DNA from 2 places in the Gorillibacterium sp. CAU 1737 genome. Region 2 is predicted to be linked to the other one. Evidence: predicted binding sites of a transcription regulator. Region 2 holds the regulator's gene; the other holds the start of a gene.

Region 1 (7,956 bases), on a different contig from region 2:
TTCGCCTCGTTATAGGCTATCTGAATCGTGCGGCGGCGCTGTGTCTCGGTCATCGCCTTATCCATGGAATCGGTGATCTTGTCGCCGTACATGATGACCTTGCCCTCCGAGTTCCGTGCGGCCCGCCCGATCGTCTGAATGAGCGACCGCTCGGCCCGGAGGAAGCCTTCCTTGTCGGCATCCAGAATCGCGACAAGCGAAACTTCGGGCAAGTCGAGCCCTTCCCGCAGGAGGTTAATCCCAACGAGCACATGGAAGGTGCCGAGCCGAAGATCCCGAAGAATCTGCATCCGCTCCAGCGTCTTGATGTCGGAGTGCAGGTAGCGCACCTTGATGCCGATTTCCTTCAAGTAATCCGTCAGGTCCTCCGCCATCTTCTTGGTGAGCGTCGTCACGAGCACGCGCTCGTCCTTGGCAATCCGGTCGTGAATCTCCCCGATCAGGTCGTCAATCTGTCCCTTCGTCGGCCGAACATCGATGACTGGGTCAAGGAGGCCGGTCGGTCGGATGATCTGCTCGACCATGACAGGACAATGCTCCAGCTCATAGGGTCCCGGCGTTGCCGAAACGCAGATCATCTGGTTGAACTTCTGCTCGAATTCCTCGAAGCGAAGGGGGCGGTTATCCAGAGCGGACGGCAAACGGAACCCATGCTCCACGAGCACTTCCTTACGCGCTCGGTCCCCGTTGTACATCCCGCGAATCTGCGGAAGGGTAACGTGCGATTCGTCTACGACTACGAGCAGATCCTCGGGGAAATAGTCGAACAGCGTATAGGGCGTTGCCCCCCGCTCGCGGAAGGTGAGCGGTCCGGAATAGTTCTCGATCCCGGAGCAGAAGCCCATCTCCAGCATCATTTCAATATCGTACCGCGTGCGCTGCTCCAGCCGCTGGGCTTCGAGCAGCTTGCCTTGCCCGCGAAGCTCCTCCAGCCGCTCCTCCAGCTCCCGCTCGATGTCGACGACAGCTCGCCTCATGGACTCCTCGGCCGTGACAAAGTGAGAGGCCGGGAAGATGGCGATATGATCGCGTTCGCCCAGAATCTCACCGGTTAACACGTCGATCTCGGTGATCCGCTCGATCTCATCGCCGAACAGCTCTACCCGCACAGCGTGCTCGCCGTGCGAGGCCGGGAAGATCTCCACGACATCGCCGCGCACCCGGAAGGTCCCGCGCACGAAATTCATGTCGTTGCGCTGGTACTGGATGTCGACGAGCTTATGCAGAATCTCGTTGCGGGGCTTCTCCATTCCGACTCGGAGCGAGAGCCTTAAATCTCGGTACTCCATCGGAGAACCGAGACCGTAAATGCAGGACACGCTCGCCACGATGATGACGTCGCGCCGCTCGAACAAGGCACTCGTCGCGGAGTGACGCAGCTTGTCGATCTCTTCATTGATGCTCGAGTCCTTCTCAATATAAGTGTCCGAAGATGCAATGTACGCTTCGGGCTGATAGTAATCGTAATAGCTCACGAAGTAATCAACCGAATTGTTCGGAAAAAACTCCTTGAACTCGCTGGCAAGCTGCGCGGCCAGCGTCTTGTTGTGAGCGATGACCAAGGTGGGACGGTTCAGTTGGGCGATGGTTTGCGCGATCGTGAACGTCTTCCCCGTTCCCGTTGCACCGAGCAGTGTCTGGTACCGCTTGCCTTCCTTAACTCCTTGCACCAGTTCGACGATTGCCTTCGGCTGGTCACCCTGCGGGGAAAATTCCGATTGCAGTTGGAACGGCTTGTTACTCATGAGGATCTCGCCCATGATTTGTTTCGTCACCTGCCCCTTTAAGGAAATGCTCTAACATTTAACGCTTCCCGTTCCGATATAGAAAGGGATGAGCTTAACCCGGAAAATAGGAATGCATGTTCGTTTATTATACCTTATTTTCCTCCTGTGTTGCAATCTTTGGAAGCATCTTACACAGGCTGCAATCTACCTCAGAACTGGAGTGGACGTTGTGGACATTACAACAATTATCGGTATGGTGCTTGGCTTAGTATCCCTGGTTGGGGGCTTTATGCTGGAAGGCGGTCACTTGGGGTCGCTATGGATTTATACAGCGGCGATCATCGTATTCGGGGGTACCTTCGGAGCAGTAATCGTCAGCTTTCCGATGTCAAGCCTCAAGGATTTGCCAAAGGCGTTCGGTATGGCTTTCAAGGAACCCAAGCGCGACCCCGGGCAAATTATCGATGAGATCGTTGACATGGCTACGATTGCCCGCCGGGAAGGCGTACTGGCGTTGGAGCAACGCGCGCAAGAGCACACCAATCCGTTTTTAAAAGAAGGCTTGCTCATGGTCGTCGATGGAACAGACCCGGAGCTCACCCGCCAGATCATGGAACTCGAGATGGAAGCCATCGAATCGAAACATGAAGGCTATGCCAAAATCTTCGAAGCCGCCGGCGGGTATGCACCGACCATCGGGATTATTGGTACGGTACTTGGATTGATTCACGTTCTGGGGAACCTGAGTGATCCGGATTCGCTCGGACCGAAGATCGCCGTTGCGTTCACAGCAACCCTGTACGGGGTTGCGAGCGCGAACGTTCTTTATTTGCCGGTTGGAACCAAGATCAAAATGCGCAGCAAAGCTCTTGTATCCGACATGGAGCTGATGCTCGAAGGCATCCTGGCCCTCCAAGCCGGTGAAAACCCGCAGCTCATCAAGAAGAAGCTGACCTCCTTCCTGCATGATAAGGATGGGAAGAATAAAGCCAGGGCAGGTGGGGAAGGAAATGTCGAGGAGAAGTAAAAAAAAGCATGCCGAGCACGAGAACAACGAGCGTTGGCTCGTTACCTATTCCGACTTGATCACGCTGCTGCTGGTATTCTTCGTCATCATGTACTCCATGAGTAAAGTCGATGTGGCGAAATACAACCAGTTGGCCCAATCGCTGCAATTTCAGTTCAACAAATCCGACTCCGTCATGCCTCAAGGCGGAGGAGGAAGCGGCCTCGTCGGCGAAACCGATCCGAAGAAGGATCAGAAGGCGGACAATGACTCGGACGATTCCAAAAAGAAAGCCGGGGAAGAAACCCGGGCGAACGATACGAAAGCTGAGACCCCTGCGGAGCAACAGAAGGCAGAGCAGCAAAGAGAAAACGAGCTTCAGGGCCTCCTGAAGATCATCACGAGCTATATTGATGACAACAAGCTGCAGGCGACGGTGTCTGCAGTCGATACCGATCGGGGCATCATCGTCACACTGAAGGATTACTTCCTGTTTGATCTGGGCAGTGCTACTCTGAAATCTGGAGCTTACCCGGTTCTGGATAAGATGGGCACACTGTTCCCGGACCTGCATGGCGCCCAGATCAGCGTCGAAGGGCACACCGACGACCTGCCGCTCTCCAGTGGAGCCAAGTTCCAGGACAACTGGCGTCTCTCCTCGGAACGGTCGCTCTCCGTTGTCCGGTATTTCACTGAGCAAAAAGGAATCTCGCGCGATACATTCCGTTCCGTCGCTTACGCGGACACAAAGCCGGTGGCGAAGAATGACTCCGAAGTCAACCGCCAAAAGAACCGCCGCGTCGAGATTGTCATTCTTCGCTAGTCGACCTCTTCAAAAGCCAAACACCGCTTACCTCGAGAGTTTCTGGGATAAGCGGTGTTTTTGTGTAAAAGAGTTTACGATAGGCGGGGATATTTCCCACTTTAATAGTCTGATTCCATACATTTTGAAAAGCTCGTCTGACCGAATCCTTCTTGTTTCCAGGAAGCCGCCAACTAATTCCGTTATGCTGGCATCTGGAAAGAAATCTTTAAACGAATAGCTCGAATCCCCCATATAGTATCTTGCAGGTCCTGGAGAATAAGATATTTCATTCGTTCCTGCCATTTTTAGCAGAATGATCTCTTCTCTACCACTTTCAAATCTCTGCTTCCACTTCCTTGACTTCCCGTTTCCTTCGTTTATGCTCACGCCATCATACTCACAAATTAATGTGTCCTCAATGACCTTTTTCTGCCCATGAATCTCATATTCTAGACGGAAGGGGAACTCTTCATAGGTGATAGCAGGTTTAGGGAGGCTCGGGTTAAAGAGAGAGACAACCTCGGTCAAAATCCATGGCATGACTTGGTAGAGACCAAACGCGATTAATAGAATGGAAATGGCGGCTGAGCCATATTTGCTCTTTTTCACTGGTATCCTTCACTTTCATACTTCCCGCATTGTGCTTGCCCAGATGATTCCATGTAGATTTCGATGCTATTAATTCTACATTTTTCAACATTTTCCTTCTTTCCCATACAGCAACTTTGGCTCTCCAAATGCGACATGCCCGCTCCCCTCTTCCCCTGTCGAATTCTCCCCATCTACGTCATGTTCCTCCACATACAAAAAAGACCACGGCCCTTGGCGCATGGTCTCCATTTCTGCGTTCAAATTAAGTTTGGGTTCCACTCGTCTACAAGCCTTGTTGCCGATCGTTCCGCAGTACCCCCATCCACTTGCGGCGAACATACGACGGGAAAGAGAAATCCTTTTCCTCGATAAAGTAAGGGGCATCATCGTCAGGAGCGATGACGATCCCGAGCTGGTGGTGCTCGTCCTCGTAGAGCGCGCGGCTCACAAACTTGCTCTCTCCGGCGTGGTTGAGCACCTCCAGCTTGCAGAAGGCGGAGTTCAGCCGGAGCGCTTCGTGAAGCTCCTCCCGCGTACGCACCGGCATGCCGTTGACCTTGTGCACGACCTCGCCCACGGCAAGCCCCGCCGCTTGGGAAGGACTTCCCGGCAGGATCGCGAGGATGGTCAGCCCCTTGGGGCCGTTCACGTAGATGGGGGGACGCCGGCGTTCCGTCCAATCGCCGTAGGCCATGACGGCCTCGTGCAGCACAATGGATGCAAGCGCCGCCACCCAACCGAACGGAGACCACCAGGCCGAGACAAGCGCTCCGGCGAGCAGGACGGTGCCGTAGACGAGAAGCAGCCCCGCCGTCTGGCGAAGCTTCGCCTCAGGCAAACGGCTCAAGGTGAGGCCCGTGAAGCCGATCACTGCGGGCAGGACGAGCACGTCCCATTGAGCGGCTCCCCAAGAGCCGGACAAGAGCGGTGTCCAGGGAAGGGCAACGCCTCCGTCCGTTACCGGGGCGAGGAGAAACAGCGGGACCGGCCAGAATCCCTGCAGCTGATAGCTGCCTACGATCTTGCCGCGCTTGCTCTCCACGAACAAGGGAGTGGCGAGACGGTTTCCCTGAAAGCGAATAAGCCCCGCCTCCAACAGGTGCAGGATGGCTACCAGCACGAACAGAGACGGCAAATCCATCTGATCCACGGTCTGATAAAACCAGCGGAAGGACGCATTCTCTCCCCAGCCCGGAATATGAGGGGCTACCATGTGCAACAGGCCGAGTAGGCCTGCCGAATAAGCCAAGCAGAGGTATCGAACACGCACAAAGAGCAAGCCCAGCGTCAAGCCCCACAGGAGCACAACCGCCCCGGCGTCCAGCTTGACCCCGGTCACGGCGAGCAGCAGGGAAGCAAGTGTTCCGGCCAAGAGCCCCCATGCGACCGTTCGCCACGTCTCCTGCCCGAGCGAGTGGAGCCGACTGGCAAAGAACTTTCGCTCCAATATGATATGGCGACGATACTGGATCACCACGAAGAGAATGCCAATGTAGTAAAAGGGATTCAGCGCCAGCCTGCCGATTGCGGCGAGAAGCCGGTAGAGAAGCTCTTCGGTTCCATTCATGGTTCGCTGTCTCCTTCTAAATTGAATTCATCCTCTTCCTCTTCGACGCAGGAGAACGGATTCCTTCACGATTCGTCTGATTTCCATTTTTTATCCATTGCATGGATCATCCACAAGCGTACTGAGACTCAAACTGTTTCTTCCTGAAGCCGACACATAGATGTGAATTGCGCAATAAAATTATATTGATATTATTGTGTGACACACAGTATAATGACAGGGAGGTGATACCATGCCAGATAACGATCCAATCCAGAGCTTTATTACGGAGCTCCGTCGAGGCAGCCTAACCCTGGCGGTTTTGGGGTGCCTGAGACAGTCCCATTATGGGTATGCCCTGCTTCAAACCATGCAGGAGAAGAACATCGAGATCGAAGCGAACACCTTATACCCTCTTTTACGCCGCCTGGAAAGTCAAGGACTGCTGGTCAGCGACTGGGATACGAGCGAAAGCCGGCCGAGAAAGTACTACACGCTGAACGAGAAAGGCCAAACGGTATACAAAGAGCTTCTGAACGAGTGGAGAAAGATGCAGGGAAACATCGAATCGATTTGCAGAGAGGACGGAGACCATGGAGAAGTGGATTGATCGTTATGTTTATGATGTAGTGCGCCAACTGCCTGAAAAGGACCGGGATGATGTGAGCAGGGAGTTGAAGTCGAACATCTATGACATGCTATCGGATCATCCTGACGAGGAGGAAGTGAAGGCGGTTTTGGTTGAGCTGGGCTCCCCTTCCTTGCTGGCGGAGAAATACCGGCAGAAGCCTCGATACCTGATCTCACCGGCCTACTATGAAAGCTACGTGCGCACGTTAAAGATGATCTTACCTCTGGTGGGCGGCATAGCCCTGGTCGCCGGCTTGATCTTGGGCGCTCTGGATACGATGAAGGAGGACCAAGTTCAGGTTATCTCCCTAACAGGCGACATGGTTTCCACGGGCATTTCCCTGGCATTCCAAGCCGCTTTTCAAGCGCTTCTGTGGACGACGATCGGCTTTGTGATCGCGGATCGAACGAAGGACAAGGCAGAGAGCGGCAAAACGGAGGAATGGAAAATTGAAGACCTGCCGGAGGTCCCGGCGCATGACAGAGGCAAAATTCCCTTGTCGGAGGGCATTGCCGAAATGGTCATGACGATCGTATTCACGTTCTTCGCTCTTCTGATTTGCAGCGGGAAGATCCCTTTCCTGATATCCCTAAACAATGGAGATACAAAAATCAGCAACTTGTTCAACCCTGCCTTCTTGCATTACTTTATCCCCCCCATTCTGGGAATGGCCCTTCTCGGCCTAATCGCCAGCGCATGCAAAATCAAATACCGCAGATGGACCCCTGTCGTTTGCGGCACAGTCGTTATCAGCAGCCTGATCAGCATGGTCATTATGATTTACTTGCTGAACAGCCCGGACATCCTCAGTTCGGAGTCCATCGCTTATTTCAACAGTGTGGATTGGGAGGAACTGAGTACCCTGCGCCTTTGGGGAATGAGCGGGGGGCGTTCAATCCTCGCCCTGATCTCCATCTTGGTTGCAATCGGTTATTTGGTCGAGTCCGGCAAGGCTATCTACAAAACGATGAAGGCCAAAAGGCAAGCATAATTTGGACAAAAATCAAAACCCTTTCCCCATGCGACTATCCACACGGGGAAAGGGTTTCGTGTCTTCTACGCCAGCGGCTTACTTGGCGAGCCGCTTCTCTGTTGCCTCGATGGCCGCCTTCAGCTGCGCATCGTTCTTGGAATCGCGGAGCATGAGCATAACCGCCTGCTCAATGGCTTCCATCGTCTTGGCGTCAGCCTCGCCGGTGACGGTCAGCTTCTTGGCTTTCTGGAACGCCTTCACCTGAGCCGTCGTCGATGGGCTGAAATAGCCATCCTGCCGGTCTGGCTTATAGCCGAGGGCCTCCAGCATGACCTGAAGCTTCTTGACCTCTTCTCCCACCATGTCCACTTTGAGCGTTTTCTCCTTGGAGAATACCGTCAGGTTGTACACAGCGGGTTGCTCCACCTTGATGTCGGGCTCGATGCCCTTTTTGTGAATCCAGTTGCCGTTTGGCGTCAGCCACTTCATCACGGTCATCTTGATGTTGCTGCCGTCGCCCATTTCCTTCTCATACGTCACCTGAACGGTTCCCTTGCCGAAGGATTTCTCGCCCACCAGTTGGCCGCCGATGGCTTCCTTCACGATGCCGGCCAGGATCTCCGATGCACTCGCGCTGCCGCCGTTGATCAACACCGTCACCGGGTAGGTGCGCACCG
Region 2 (7,956 bases):
GCGCCGGCAAATGCTCAAGGAGATCATAAAGGATTTGCATGATGGAAAACAAGTGGAGGACGTAAAACGACGCTTTGACGAAGCCGTCGGCTCTGTATCGGTTCACGAAATCTCCGAACTGGAGCAAGCGCTCATGGAAGAGGACGGGATTCCTGTCGAGGAGGTACAACGGCTATGCAGCGTACACGCGGCCTTGTTCAACGGATCGATTGAAGACATTCACCGCTCTTCCAATCCAGAGGATCAGCAAGGGCATCCGGTGCATACCTTCAAGCTGGAAAACCGGGAGATCGAGCGGCTGGTCTCGTTCACCATTTCTCTGCACAGGGATCGGTATTTGAAAGACCCGTCCGAGGAGACTCGGATGAAGCTGATCGAAGACTTCTCGCTTCTCTACGATGTGGATAAACACTACAGCCGCAAAGAAAATCTGCTGTTCCCTTACCTCGAAAGATACGGCATCTACGGACCGACGAAAGTGATGTGGGGTGTGGATGACGGGGTACGACTGGGCATCAAAGAGGTATTGGCCGCGCTCAGAACGGGTGAAACCGCTCCGGCCGAACTGAACGGGCTCATGGAAAGAGTGCTGAATGAAGTGACCCAGATGATCGTCAAGGAAGAGAATATTTTGCTGCCGATGTCCTTGGAAAAGTTGACGGAGGACGAATGGCTGAAGATCGCCCATGAAAGCGCGGAAATCGGGTTCTGCTTGACTGCGCCGGAGCGGGAATGGATCCCGGCACGAGTTCCCGAGCCGGCTGAAGCGGCAGAATCCGAAGAAGCAGAGCTGCCTCATGCAGCAGGCCGAGTGCGGATGGCGACCGGCAGTCTTTCCATCGAGCAACTGGAGGGGCTGTTGAATCACATGCCTGTGGATCTCACGTTCATCGATGAGGATGATGTGGTTCGTTACTTCTCCCACGGGAAGGATCGCATCTTCGCAAGAACGAAGGCGGTCATCGGCCGTACGGTCCAAAACTGCCATCCGCCGCAAAGCGTTCATGTCGTGAATCAGCTGCTGGCAGACTTCAAGGCTGGAGTGAAGGATGAGGAGAGCTTCTGGATTCCTTTCCGGGAACGGTTTGTCCATATTCAGTATTTCGCTGTACGCGCAGAAGATGGTCGTTACTTGGGAACACTGGAATTTACCCAGGATATCGGTCCTCTGCAAAAGCTCACGGGTCAAAAACGGATTCTGTCGTAATCAGCGACGGGGATTTCGCATAAGCCGATTGACGGTTTCGCGTCGCAGCCCGATGATCTGTCCGATCTCGCCCTGCGTGAGCAGGTCTGTGAGGGAAGCCGGTTGAATATACGCGTCAAACCATTCTTGAAGCCGATTCAGACGGGCGGCGGGGGATACCTCGGTTAATTGATCGATTCGCTGCTGCATCATTTGAAGCTTGAGCTGCAGCTGCAGGGCAATCGCTCGAAACCGTTCGGGATCTTCCTCCAAGCCCCGGTACCATTCCTTGTTCGACAGAACTTCGATCTCGCAGGTCGTGAGCGCTAGGGCCGTTCCATAATAGGGGTTTGGGCTGATTAAGGAATGATGCGGAATAATTTCGTGGGGTACAATGACGTTAACCAAAAGCTGGCTTCCATCCTCATGTACGCGGACAATCTTGAGCATGCCGCTTTTGATGTGGTAGAGAGGACCGGACTCCCCCTGGCGAAACAGAGTATCTCCCTTTTGCAGAATCATTGATGTTCCTCCCGTTCTTGGAATCGCTTCTCTGATTATAGCGATTATCCAAGGCGAAAGCCAAGAGAAAAGGCCCTCAAGTCATGCCAGGCATGACTCGAGGGCCTCCTTGTTACTCCTCGCGGTCATAGGCGGCGAGTGCAGCGGGCAAAGCTTGAATGACACTTTGTCCGACAGCGGGAAGTCCGATTAGGATGGCGCTGATGATTTCATCACGGCTTGCTCCCAGCGATTTCGCATGGCTGACGTGAAAGGGAATTCCGCTCTCCATGCGGACGGCCGCGAGGACGGCGAGGTAAGCGAGCTCCTCGGTTTTGGGATCGAGGCTGCTTGCGGTCCCAAGCTTGTGAACGGCCTCCATCCAGGCAGCCTGATGATTCGGGGCCTCCCGTAGAAAGGTCTGGAAGGAAGAGCTGACTCCGTTGGTTGTGCTCATGAAGCACCTGCTTTCTGTAGAATTGAGCCCAAGAATAGAAAACAGCCTCTTCCACATGCAAGCATCATGCTGTGGAAGAGGCTGGACTTGGCTGATTCGGTGTCTGCCTTCTCTTAATGGATGTCCCGGTAAACGCCGATGACTTTGCCGAGAATGGAGACATTCTTGAGCAGGATCGGCTGCATCGTCGGGTTATGCGGCTGAAGGCGTATGTAATCCCTCTCTTTGTAGAAGCTCTTCACGGTTGCTTCGTCGTCTTCATTCATGGCGACGACGATATCGCCGTTGTTCGCGGTGCTCTGTTGACGGACGATGACGTAATCTCCGTCATGAATACCGGCATCGATCATGCTGCTTCCTTGAACGGTCAGCATGAACACCGTATGATCGCCTACCACATGATTGGGTAGAGGGAAGTAATCTTCAATGTTCTCGGTAGCGGTGATCGGTACCCCCGCGGTTACCTTGCCGATTAAAGGAACGCGAGCGACGGAATAAGAGAACGGCGTAGACGCTTCATCGCCGGGAGACAGCAATTCGATAGCGCGAGGCTTCGTTGGATCTCGACGAATCATGCCCTTCTTCTCCAGACGGTCCAGGTGACCGTGAACGGTGGAGCTGGACGCGAGCCCGACTGCCTCTCCGATTTCGCGGACGGAGGGCGGATATCCTTTGGCGCGGACTTCGTTGCGGATGAATTCAAGAATGGCCTGCTGGCGGCCCGATAGCTTCGTCACGTTTATCACTCCATGAGGGAATTAATTAAGGAAAGTATACCATAGAATAGGGGTTCGTACAAACATAAGTTCGTTTTCTGCGTTGACATGAACATGTGTTCGCGTTATAGTAAAAGCAGAACAAATGTTTGGAGGTTGATGAGCGATGAGTGTTATGTACTATTGTGAACCGGTTGAGTCGATGAAGACGGTGAGAAGAAATGATGGCTCTGGTCAGGCAGGGAACCGAAGAGGAATGGGTTCGAGCCGCTTCAAGAACACGCGCCAAACCGGAAGCACTCATACGGCTGACAAGCCCCAAGCATTTGTTTCGAGAGCCTTCATTCTTGGACTGCTGATCGTGTTCTCGTTGTTCAGCGGTTTCCTGGTAACGGCGTATGCCACGGCGGATAATGCGGCAGCAGGCCGTCACATGGGGACAGGAGCCTTCTATCAGCAAGGACAGCCTGCACAGGAACCCTCATTAGAAGAGAAGGCCCTAGGTCGCCGCATCATTGACGTAGCCCCGGGAGAGACCTTGTGGGCCATCGCGAACAAATATTCGGAGGGCCGTTCCATTCGGTCCTACCTTCAGGAAATCAAAGACGTGAACGGCTTAACCTCGACCCAGCTTCAGATCGGTCAATTGTTGATTCTCCCCGATTCGAAGTGATCCCCCTTTGCCAATTCCCTATATAGAAGAAGAGATTATGCGGGCATCTCCAACTGTGCAAGTGGAGAGGACCTGCTTTTTTTGTTTAGCCAAGTCTGTCCGTTGGGCGTGTCGGCTCCGCTTGACAAGGCATTGCTCGAATGGCAAAGTAATAGAGATACTCGCATCAGGGGAGGTGCTTTCATGAGCATGGACGATACGATCGCCCGCATTAATGAGCTGGCGCGTAAAGCCAAAACAGAAGGGCTGACGGACGAAGAACTGGAGGAGCGCAACGCGCTTCGCCGTATCTATATTGACGCGTTCAAGAAGTCCATGAGATATCAGCTGGAATCCATTAAATTTGTAGAGGATGAAGAGAACAATGTCCCGTAAGTGGGAACGTATGGTGGAGAAGAATCAAAAAACGATCAATGCCAAACGCAAGAAGGATGGGCTGGCTCCTGTATCGGTGAAGGGAAAAGAAGTGAAGCAATCCTTCAAGGGCATGAACTGGATGCTGCCTTTCTTTCTGATCATCATCACGATTCTGAACATTGTCATGTTCATTCAGCAGGATGCCATGACGAGAGGGAACCTCATCACGTTCCTCGTCTATATCCTGCTTGCGGTCTTGCTCTTGTTCATGAATCGTCCGACGCTCGCCATCGGCCGCACGTCGATTACCTCTCGACGCTTTGCCAGCTTCCAAACGGCGTCCGCATCCGATATTGAAGAGATTCAATTGATGAAGAATGCGGTGGTCATTCGGCTGAAGACGAAAAAGAAACGTTGGGTGTATACGAAGGTAACCCATTGGTTCCCGATTGCAAATGTCTCGGTGAGGCTTCGTGAATTCGCAGCGGATAACCAAATCGCGTTGGTGGATAACCAGTCTTAAAACGGGGGTAGAATGGGATGGGGACGAAGGCGGTTCTGTTTGATCTGGATGATACCTTGCTCTGGGATGAGCGAAGTGTGAAGGACGCGTTTGAAGCTACGTGCGTTTATGCTGCGGAGAAGGTGCCGGGGATAACCCCCGACCAACTGGAGGCGGAGGTACGTCGTGAGGCAAGAGCCTTGTACGAATCGTACGAGACGTTCCCTTTCACCAAGATGATCGGAATTAACCCCTTCGAAGCCCTATGGGCGACGTTCAGCGGCGGTGAGCATGAGAGCTTCCGCAAGCTGCAGCAGCTCGCTCCCGGCTATCGGATGGAGGCATGGACAAGAGGCCTTCGAGCCGTTGGCGTCGAACACCCCGAAGAACTAGGCGCAGAGCTGGCGGAACGATTCCCGCAGGAACGGAGAGCAAGACCTCTCGCTTATGAAGAGACATTTGAGGTGCTGGACGAGTTAAAGGGGCGGTACAAGCTGCTTTTGCTCACAAACGGGGCCCCAGATCTTCAGCAAGAGAAAATTGCAGGCCTTCCGCAGCTCGCGGGTTATTTTGACCACATTCTCATCTCCGGCGATTTTGGAGAAGGCAAGCCCTCACCGGCTATCTTCCACAAGGCAATCCAACTGCTGGACATCCTTCCGGAGGAAGGCATCATGGTAGGAGATAAGCTGACGACGGACATTCTCGGTTCGAGCAAGATCGGCATGCCCAATGTCTGGATCAATGCGCATGGAGCAACATCGGCTGGCGCGGACGCTCTGCCTACTTATGAAATCACTCGTCTGCGGGAGCTGCTCGCTATTCTGCAAGATCGGAAAGACAAGGAACCGAAATAACCAATCCAGGGCGAATCTCTCTCCATGCGAGGAGCGGAGGTTCGCTTTTTCACAACCATCATAACGATGACGATGAATAGGGGGATTTGACATGACGAGGGCATTGGTACTAGGCGGGACGCGGTTTTTTGGAAAACGGCTCGTGGAGCTCTTGCTGGCAAACGGTGTTGAAACCACGATTGCGACGAGAGGGCAAACCTCCGATCCTTTCGGAGATCAGGTGAACCGGATTCAACTGGATCGGGAGAACCGGAATTCGCTGGAAGCGGGACTGGGCACTGGGGAGTGGGATGTGGTTTATGACAACATTTGCTACTCTCCCGATTCGGCGCAGGATGCCTGTGATCTCTTCAAGGACCGGGTAGGCAAGTATGTGTTCACATCCAGCATGAGTGTCTATGAGGGGGGAGCCTTGATCCCCGAAAAGGTGTTTGACCCGTACTCTTATCCCCTGCAAAAGGGGTCTCGTCATGACTTCGCCTATGGAGAAGGCAAACGACTGGCTGAAGCCGTCTTTGCGCAAAAGGCTCCCTTTCCGGTAAGCATGATTCGCTTCCCCATTGTACTCGGCACCGACGATTATACCCGCAGGCTTCACTTCCATGTGGAACACATTGCGCGCGAGCAAACCATCGGAATACCGAATGTGGAAGCCGAGATGGTCTTCATCCGGTCCGACGAAGCCGCGCGATTCCTTCGCTGGCAAGCCGATCCCTTGCTAACGGGGCCATTCAATGCCTGCTCAACCGGAACTGTTGCCCTGGAAACCCTGCTCGGCTGGATCGAGTTGGCGGTCGGCAAGAAAGCGGTGCTCGCTTCGGAGACGGAGAAGGAGGACATGTCGCCCTTTGGGGTCGCAAACACGTGGACCGCTTCCAATGAGAAAGGAAGCAAAGCCGGATTTCCCTTCCTTACGCTTTCGGAATGGCTGCCAGAGCTTGTGGAGTCGATAGCGCGAGAGACAACGTAACCTCGTGGGGGAACTCTTTTGTTCCCGCATGAATTCTGGTACACTTTGATTACCTTTTTGATGACAATCGGTGGAAGACATGTGATCCCATTCGAAGGGTGCGAGAGTAATGATTCTCGTACGGCGTTTCTGCGGGTTTGGATCACATGTTAAGGCGAAGGGAGTAGGAACGTGGAGAAACCGTCTTTGCAGCAACAGATGACGAAGAAGATCTTGATACTAGACGGCGCAATGGGAACCATGATCCAACGCGAGCCCTTGACGCCTGAAGACTTTGGCGGAGTAGAGCTGGAAGGCTGTAATGAGATGCTGGTTCTCACTCGCCCGGACGTCATTGCCCGCATTCATGAAGCTTATTTGGAGGCGGGAGCCGACATCCTGGAGACGAACACCTTTGGGGCGACGAGCGTGGTTTTGGCCGAGTACGACATTCCGGAAAAAGCGGATGAGATCAATCGGGAAGCGGCCCGTCTTGCCGTTGAAGCCGCAGCCAAGTTCTCGACTCCGGATTGGCCGCGTTATGTGGCCGGGGCTCTGGGACCGACAACCAAGACCCTGTCTGTAACGGGCGGAGTAACCTTTGAACAGCTGGAGGAAAGCTATTTCGAGCAGACCATCGCCCTCATCGAATGCGGAGTGGATGCCATTCTGATCGAAACCTCCCAGGATACATTGAATGTAAAAGCGGCAAGCATTGCCGTCCGTCGAGCCATGCATACGGCGGGGCAAGAGCTGCCGATTATGATATCCGGTACCATCGAGCCGATGGGAACAACGTTGGCCGGGCAATCCATCGAGTCGTTCTATATTTCTCTGGAACATCTGAAGCCGATTTCGGTGGGCCTGAATTGTGCCACCGGTCCCGAGTTTATGCGCGATCACATTCGGACGCTCTCGCAGATCTCCCACAGCGCCGTAAGCTGTTATCCCAATGCCGGCCTGCCCGACGAGGACGGCCACTATCATGAGTCGCCGGATTCCCTTGCGAGGAAGATGGCGGGCTTTGCCGAGCAGGGCTGGCTGAATATTGCCGGCGGCTGCTGCGGAACCACCCCCGATCATATCCGGGCGATGGCCGACGCCTTGTCGGCCTATACTCCGCGCTCCAATCCAGGGAACCACTCCCCCGCAGTATCAGGGATCGATACCGTGTACATTGAACCGGATGGTCGGCCGTATCTGGTTGGGGAACGGACGAACGTGCTGGGTTCGCGGAAATTCAAGCGCATGATCGCCGAAGGAAAATACGAAGAGGCTTCCGAAATTGCACGCGCCCAGGTGAAAAAAGGGGCGCATGTCATCGACGTTTGCTTACAGGACCCGGATCGCGACGAGGCCGACGATATGAAGCAATTCCTGTCCCTTGTCGTCAAGAAGGTGAAGGTCCCGCTCATGATCGATACAACCGATCCCAAAGTACTGGAGCTTGCCTTGACCTACACCCAGGGCAAATCAATCATTAACTCCATTAACCTGGAGGACGGGGAAGAGAAATTCCACCAGGTTGTCCCGGTGATTCATCGTTTCGGCGCATCGGTCGTTGTGGGCACTATCGATGAACGAGGTCAAGCGATCACGGCTAAGGATAAAGTGGATGTAGCCATCCGTTCCCGGGATCTGCTGGTGAACAAGTACGGCTTGAAGGAAGAGGACATCATCTTCGATCCTTTGGTATTCCCCGTAGGCACCGGAGATCAGCAATATATTGGTTCTGCAGGTGAAACCATCGAAGGCATT

What was found. Region 2 encodes LexA, which represses DNA repair genes until DNA is damaged. Its sites were predicted from a motif close to CGAACATATGTTCG; they were not measured.
Region 1: the regulator LexA is predicted to act here: its motif matches at 1,855-1,868, upstream of uvrB (excinuclease ABC subunit UvrB).

Annotation. Positions count from the first base shown of each region.
Region 1 is NZ_JBDQQO010000009.1:157,288-165,243, reverse strand. It holds gene uvrB (excinuclease ABC subunit UvrB) at 1-1,760, opposite strand, end outside; gene AAFN83_RS18005 (flagellar motor protein) at 1,957-2,754, shown strand; gene AAFN83_RS18000 (flagellar motor protein MotB) at 2,738-3,556, shown strand; gene AAFN83_RS17995 (hypothetical protein) at 3,584-4,147, opposite strand; gene AAFN83_RS17990 (PDZ domain-containing protein) at 4,413-5,696, opposite strand; gene AAFN83_RS17985 (PadR family transcriptional regulator) at 5,929-6,285, shown strand; gene AAFN83_RS17980 (HAAS signaling domain-containing protein) at 6,269-7,297, shown strand; gene AAFN83_RS17975 (S41 family peptidase) at 7,376-7,956, opposite strand, start outside.
Region 2 is NZ_JBDQQO010000001.1:825,124-833,079, forward strand. It holds gene AAFN83_RS03820 (DUF438 domain-containing protein) at 1-1,207, shown strand, start outside; gene AAFN83_RS03825 (Crp/Fnr family transcriptional regulator) at 1,208-1,708, opposite strand; gene AAFN83_RS03830 (carboxymuconolactone decarboxylase family protein) at 1,821-2,144, opposite strand; gene lexA (transcriptional repressor LexA) at 2,258-2,881, opposite strand; gene AAFN83_RS03840 (LysM peptidoglycan-binding domain-containing protein) at 3,027-3,533, shown strand; gene AAFN83_RS03845 (DUF896 domain-containing protein) at 3,717-3,908, shown strand; gene AAFN83_RS03850 (hypothetical protein) at 3,898-4,413, shown strand; gene AAFN83_RS03855 (HAD family hydrolase) at 4,431-5,249, shown strand; gene AAFN83_RS03860 (NAD-dependent epimerase/dehydratase family protein) at 5,341-6,219, shown strand; gene metH (methionine synthase) at 6,391-7,956, shown strand, end outside.